2 regions of the Paenibacillus sp. FSL M7-0420 genome follow, and region 1 is predicted to be linked to the other one. Evidence: riboswitches for the same ligand, from Rfam matches in the RefSeq annotation. Region 1 holds a riboswitch; the other holds the start of a gene.
What was found. A riboswitch is a leader RNA that binds a small molecule or an ion and turns the genes downstream of it on or off. The one in region 1 is predicted to bind cyclic di-GMP.
Positions count from the first base shown of each region.

Region 2: another riboswitch for cyclic di-GMP. It lies ahead of MKX51_RS00360 (anti-repressor SinI family protein); the one in region 1 lies ahead of MKX51_RS03565 (PA14 domain-containing protein).

Region 1 is NZ_JBBOCJ010000001.1:834,678-838,092, reverse strand. Features, by position in the region: gene MKX51_RS03565 (PA14 domain-containing protein) at 1-1,096, opposite strand, end outside; cyclic di-GMP riboswitch class I at 1,111-1,191, opposite strand; gene MKX51_RS03560 (sugar phosphate nucleotidyltransferase) at 1,329-2,702, opposite strand.
Region 2 is NZ_JBBOCJ010000001.1:81,094-84,508, reverse strand. Features, by position in the region: gene MKX51_RS00370 (TasA family protein) at 1-399, shown strand, start outside; gene MKX51_RS00365 (helix-turn-helix domain-containing protein) at 717-1,049, shown strand; gene MKX51_RS00360 (anti-repressor SinI family protein) at 1,195-1,338, opposite strand; cyclic di-GMP riboswitch class I at 1,373-1,476, opposite strand; gene MKX51_RS00355 (2-oxoglutarate dehydrogenase E1 component) at 1,904-3,415, shown strand, end outside.

The sequences.
Region 1 (3,415 bases):
TTGCTGTAGGCGTCGGTGTTGCGGTTGGCTTAGGGGCCGCCACTGGAGCAGTCCAGGCCTTATATTGGTCACGGGTCAGTGTGTAGCTGTCATTCATGAAATTCTTGATCGTAGCCGTGCTGTTATTCTCATAGAGCATCTTGCCCCAGTTCATCATGAACACGTAATTCTGCTGGGTCAGCTTCAGCTTCGAGATATTCGGCATTTCACCGTTCTCGCCGATGCCGATCGGTTTGCCGCCAGCCAGGCTGGTCAGATCATCATGATATTTATTCGAGTAGTCGTTATTATATATATCCGCTGCCAGCACATCCACTCTGTCCGCACCCGGATAAGTCCGTGCATAGGGATCAGAGTTGGCATTCGGCGCATTCGGGTTCCATACCCAAATCAGATTATTTAATTGATGAACGTTTACGAAACGGTCATACATAATATTCCATAGAGCTGAGAAATTATCTTTCTTCCCCCACCAGAACCAGCCGCCGTTCATTTCATGGTACGGTCTCCACAGGATGGGAACCTTGGCATCCCGCAGGCTTTTCAGAGAGACGGCTACTTTATCCAGATCGGTGATCAGCGCATTATACTCTGTAGTACCGGGGGTTACGTATTTGTTGAATTGTGCCTGGCTGATTGACTTCTGCACATTGGACCATTCGTACTTGGTGCCCGGCAGGTTCTGGTGGAAGGTCATGGCGACAATGCCGCCCGCTCTGGACCAGTTCGTTGCACTCCAGACAATATTTTTGCGTTGTGCAGCGACTCCGCTCTCACTCTGTCCACCGATTGCTCCAAGCTCATAACCATGCAGTGCGGCGTATTGTCCGCTTGTTCCCTTTAGCTTGTTGCTCAGCTCATCCGGACTCTCGAAATAGTCATGCTGCCCTGTAATAATTCCATTTCCCGAGATATCATACAGATTGTTCAGCAGCTTGACCGCCTCGGCTGAGGCATTAGGGTTCACGGGCGCTCCTGTAGAGGAGGCAGCCTTGACAGTGGACGGGGCGATTCCCAATCCCACGGGTACAGCAGACAATACCACGGCCAGCGACAGCACAGCGCAGAGCAAACGAGACTTACGGTAAGTTTTCACAATATTCTCTTCCTTTCGGTAGCCAGGCTGCCACTCTTGCGAAGGCCCTATAGCTTTGCGTCCCTATCTTTCGATTAGGTTTGCCATTGTCGTTTTGGAAGGATCAATCCCTCTTACCGTAAGTATCGTCGATATGCAAATTTAATGTAGAGTAAAAACAAAATTTGTCTAAAAAATAGTTCTCAATACCTGATTTAAAATTGTAACAATTGGTTAAATAGATAAGTTAGACCTAAGAAATGAACTGATGTAGAGCGATATCCTCCCAGTCCAGAGTAATACGGATATTGTCTTCCTCTACCAGCTCAGAGCCTGTCTGCACCTCAATGAACTCCACATCGGTAAGAGCAAGAATGGCATGCTTGGTCCCTTCCGGTATCCGCACCACATCCCCTGCCTTCACGTTGTGCATCTTCTCGTTAATCACAATGCTTGCTTCGCCGCTGACAAAGGTCCAGATTTCACTGCGTTTGTGATGCAGCTGATAGCTGATATTTTTACCCTCATTGATGAAAATCCGCTTGGTCAGCACCTCGTTGCCTTCATCATATTTCACATAATCGATCACCTTGTAGTGTCCCCAGCGGCGTTCCTCGTACATCGGTCTTTGTTCAAAAGTCTTCAGCACTTCCTTGATCCGCGGACTCTCGGCCTTGTGTGTCACCAGAATGCCGTCCGGGCTGGCGGCGATAATCAGATCCTTCGCCCCGATGACCGTAATCGGAATATCCAGCTCGTTAATGAGGCAGGTGCCCTCGGAATCAGCGGTGATGAAGCCTTTGCCGACATGGTTGCTGGTCATTTCCTCGGTCAGGGTGTTCCAGGTACCCAGGTCCTTCCAGAATCCGGCATAAGGCTGCACGACGATGTTCTCTTCTTTCTCTACCACTTCGTAATCGAAGCTGATGGAGGACAGCAGCTTATACTGCTTCTGCAGCTCCTCGTAATTCAGCGGCAGCCCTTTGCGCTGCAGGATATCCAGCAGGTAGCCCAGACGGAAGGCGAATACTCCGCAGTTCCAGAGCGCTCCCCGGCTGATCAGCTCCTCGGCCTGCACACGGTCAGGCTTCTCCTGGAAGTGGCTCACTTGCAGGTAACCATTCGCTCCCGCATCTGCGCCCGTTGGAATGATGTAGCCGTATTTCTCCGAAGCATGCTCGGGAACTACGCCCATCAGCGCCAGGTTCGCCCCGCTCACCAGCATGGTGTTCTCCAGCTGCAGCACCGTTTCGAAAAAGGAGGATTCCACGTATGGGTCCACCGGCAGAATCGCCACGGTCTCGCTTGGGGACACCCCCGCGATGGAATACAGGTAGGCCGCCGTCAGCGCAATAGCCGGGAAGGTATCCCGCCGCTCCGGCTCCACGATGATCGGCACCCCGCTGCCGAGCTGGCTCTGGATCATCTCCACCTGGCTGCGTCCGGTCGCCAGATAAGAGGACCCGGCCATGCCGTTCTCCTCCAGCTGTCTCCATACCCGTTGTACCATCGATTCCGGTTCACCTGCCGGGCTTTCCAGTACCTTCAGAAATTGCTTGGAGCGTGAGTCATTGGACAACGGCCAGAGCCGCTTGCCGGAGCCGCCTGATAGAAGTACTAGTTTCATAGTGAACCCTCCATATCGTATTGTTATTGGGTATTTCTTGTTGCTGGAATTGTAATTTAAAATCCCGCCTGTTATGAGGGTCGCTGCAAGGAATTTTGGGCTTACGGCCGCTGTTGTATTTGGATTTCTTGATTAAAACCGCTTCTCGCGGTAGAAATCCAAATACAAAGGCGGACGCTAACGCTCCTACAGCTCCAAAATTCCTCTCCGCTCCATTTCATAACAGGCTGTGCTTTTACATCCGCTTCGCCCGCAGGCGAAGCTCCCGGCTAAAGATCCGATATTGCCGGCTTGTTGTAGCGGCAAGGGGGCCGGGCTGCCGCGCTATACTTGCGGCAGCAGCAGTTGAAATCCTGGTTGCCGGCAGCCTGCCTTCACGACAGTGAATCCCTGGTTGCCGCCTACTGTTGCGGCGGAGAAAGATTCAAAAGCTCAAAGACTCTTAAGTGCCGCTTGTTCCAAGGCGTCGCCGCTGAGTTAGCGGCTGGAAAGAACAAGTTCCAAGACATTAGAATTCAAGACCAAGATTCAAGACCGGAATCCAAGACTCTTGTGCCAAGGGCTTGCCGCACAAGTTCGCGGCGGCAGAAGCTGGTTAGTTAAGTACTAGGCACTAGTGCTGCTCAGTTGCTCCATTTGGCTCGAATCCGGGAAATCAGGGGTACTTGTGCTCTTCATTTGCTCGTTCAGCTAACATTCCCGGGATTCAGGTG
Region 2 (3,415 bases), 750 kb from region 1:
ACCGTCCGCACCTTCACCTTGTCCAATGACGGCACACTGGATATCAAATTCCTGAAGCTTGCCACCACTTACACCGTAACCGATGCCAAGGGCGATAACGCAGGCCAGGATCTCGGAGACCACTTCAAGGTCAAGCTCCTCGATAATACGTACACCGGCGGTTCACTAAGCGGTCATGTGCTGTCCGAGATCTCTCTGAAGGATCTGAAAAACACCCCCAGCTACGATCTCGTAGCAGCAGGTGTACTGCCAGGCGGGATTGCCGCCGCCGGGTCCAAGACCTTCAAGATCGCCTTCGAATTCGTAGACAACACGCTCGATCAGAACATTTTCCAGGGTGACGGCTTAGCGCTGAACTGGACCTTCGATGCGCTTCAAGGAGTGGGAGAAGCCAAGTAGCTCAGGGGCCAGCCTATACAAGTGAACATGGCTTTGCCGTCCTTTTATTAGGAAGGCAGCGTTTCAGCAAACCATCAAGACGGCATATCCTCCCCCATCCGGGCCGGGTATGCCGTTTCTTTTTCCCGTTGCCGGGTTCAAGATTTTGTCCGTTTTGCGGATTTTTGTTATACTGACAAGAGAAAACGGCTTGGCCGGCCTTTGAACGGGCGGTACCGTTTCAACGAGAAAGATAAGGAGAATGTATAGCGCGAAGCATATCACTTCTTATCTTTTACCAAAAAAGTACGGAGGGCGTTGTAATCGTGTCAGATACTATGGGAAGCCGCATCCACAAACTCCGGCTGGAGAAGGGCTATTCGTTATCCGAGCTTGCCGATAAGGCTGATGTGGCGAAATCATACCTCAGTAATGTGGAACGGAACATTCAATCCAACCCCTCCATTCAATTCATCGAAAAAATCGCTGACGCGCTTCAGGTATCCATTCATGCACTGCTGTATGGCGGACTGGCAGAGACGGAAGAACAGGCTCTGGACGGGGAATGGTTCCGGCTGGTTCAGGAGGCCATGGCCTCCGGTATAAGCAAACGCGAATTCAAGGAATTCCTCGATTACCAGAAATGGCGCATGGAACAAAAGGACAACTAGACGAGCATTGTATGCCACAGGGAAGACCCCGCACGGCAGGGAGGCCGCCTTCGGCGAAGGCATCCTTTCAAGCGGCATACAGAAAAGGCACAGCGTACCGGACGCTGTGCCTTTTCTGTATGTATCGCAGCAATGATGACCGCCCTTACATCGCCTGGAGCGCCTTCTCACTTAGAAACCGGCGGATATCCTCCGCCGCGATCCCCGCCTGCTTGGCAGACATCAGCAAGTGCACCCATTCTAAATCCAGATCTACTGCCTGCAGCTCGTCATTCCCCTGGTTGGACATATCCAAGAAATCTCCTCCTAGAATTTTCGCGTCCCCAGGCAGTCCGGCCATCATAGTAGTATTGCTACTTTGTAGTATTTCTACTTTAGATCCGAGACTTTGTGCCCCTGTCTTTCGGCAGGTTTACCTTTTACTGGACCCTTTCCATCATGAAAGGATCTGGCAAGAATCGATGAAACCGTTCTCCGCAATAACATTATACAAGATCATGTGAGATTAGTGTGTCGTTTTCTGGAATTTTTTTATGATAAAATGTGAGGAAACTTAGCTGAAATTGCCAGCGGCTTGTATAAATATTTCCAGTTCCAAGTTCAAACCCTATGTAATAGTTTAATTATACTAAAGGGAACGCTATCCGCTCCGCCTTATTTCTATTTATGATAGTTCCGTATGAATACTGTAATGAATCATGCCAAATTGCGAACGGATTGCGCGAAAGTATGAATTGATTACCCCGCCGGAAAGTAGCACAATAAGGTGAGAATGAAACCGCAAACATTTGCAGCTCCGCCAAGTGGCACACTGGATGCCTCGCGTGGAGTTTATCCGTTAGGAGGACCTATTCATGGCAGTCAAAGAGCCCTATAACGACACAGTATGGAGCAAATACTACGGCCCCAACCTGGGCTACATTCAAGAAAGATATGAGCAATTTGTCAAGGACCCCTCTTCTGTTGAACAGCATTACCGCGATCTCTTCACCGTATCCGGCCCCCCTCCACTGGCACCCGATGCCGAGAGGGCTCCAAGGCCTGCCGTATCAGCAGATGCCGAGTGGCTCAAGAAGGCTGTCAAGGCCTCGAAGCTGATCGCTAATATTCGAATATATGGCCATATGGCCGCAGACATTGACCCGCTGGAGCGCAGCACGAACCCGATGGCCAAATGGCTGGAGCTGGAGACCTACGAGCTTACCCGCGAGGATCTTAATGCCCTGCCGGCTTCGCTGATCTGGGATAATGCCCCTGCGGATGTGCATACCGCGATGGATGCCGTCCACAGAATGCGCCAGGCCTATACACAGACCATTGCTTATGAATTCGGGCATGTGCATGATGAACGCGAGCTGCGCTGGCTCAACAGCCAGGCGGAATCGATGACCTCCCCTGCCCCGCTGAATAATACAGAACGCAAAGAGCTGTTGAAGCGGCTGGTTCAGGTGGAGCATTTCGAGACCTTCCTGCACAAGACCTTCGTCGGCCAAAAGCGCTTCAGCCTGGAGGGCAATGATGCCCTTGTGCCGATGCTGGATGAAATTGTGCGGGCTGCCGCGCATGACGGCGCAGAGCATATCCTGATGGGCATGGCCCACCGCGGAAGACTTAATGTGCTGGCTCATATTCTGGGCAAGCCTTATGATATTATTTTCTCAGAGTTCCATCATTCGCCGAACAAAGAGCTGTTCCCTTCGGAAGGCTCTATGGGTGTGACCTACGGCTGGAGCGGTGATGTGAAGTACCATCTCGGGGCTGACCGTGCCGTCCGCGAAGGCGAGACCGTACGCACCCGGATCACGCTGGCCAATAACCCGAGCCATCTTGAATTCGTCAATCCTGTAGTCGAGGGCTTCACACGCGCCGCACAGGAAGAACGCAACGCTCCGGGACTGCCTAAGCTGAACACAAGCAAGGCTATGGCTGTGCTGATGCACGGCGATGCAGCCTTCCCCGGCGAAGGTATTGTCGCTGAGACGCTTAATATCGGCAAATTGCAGGGTTATCAGAATGGCGGTACCGTGCATATTATCGTCAATAACCGGATCGGCTTCACCACAGAGAGCGAGGATTCCCGCTCCACCCATTATGCCAGCGATCTGGCCAAAGGGTATGAGATTCCGGTCGTGCATGTCAATGCCGATGACCCGGAAGCCTGTATTGCCGCAGTCCGTCTGGCCAGCGCTTACCGCCATATGTTCAAGAAGGACTTCCTGATTGATCTGATCGGCTACCGCCGCCACGGACATAATGAAATGGATGATCCCGAGACGACCCAGCCAATTGTGTACGGCAAAGTGCGGAACCACCCTACTGTGTACCGCGCTTATGCAGAACGCCTGGAGCGCGAGAAGGTAATCACA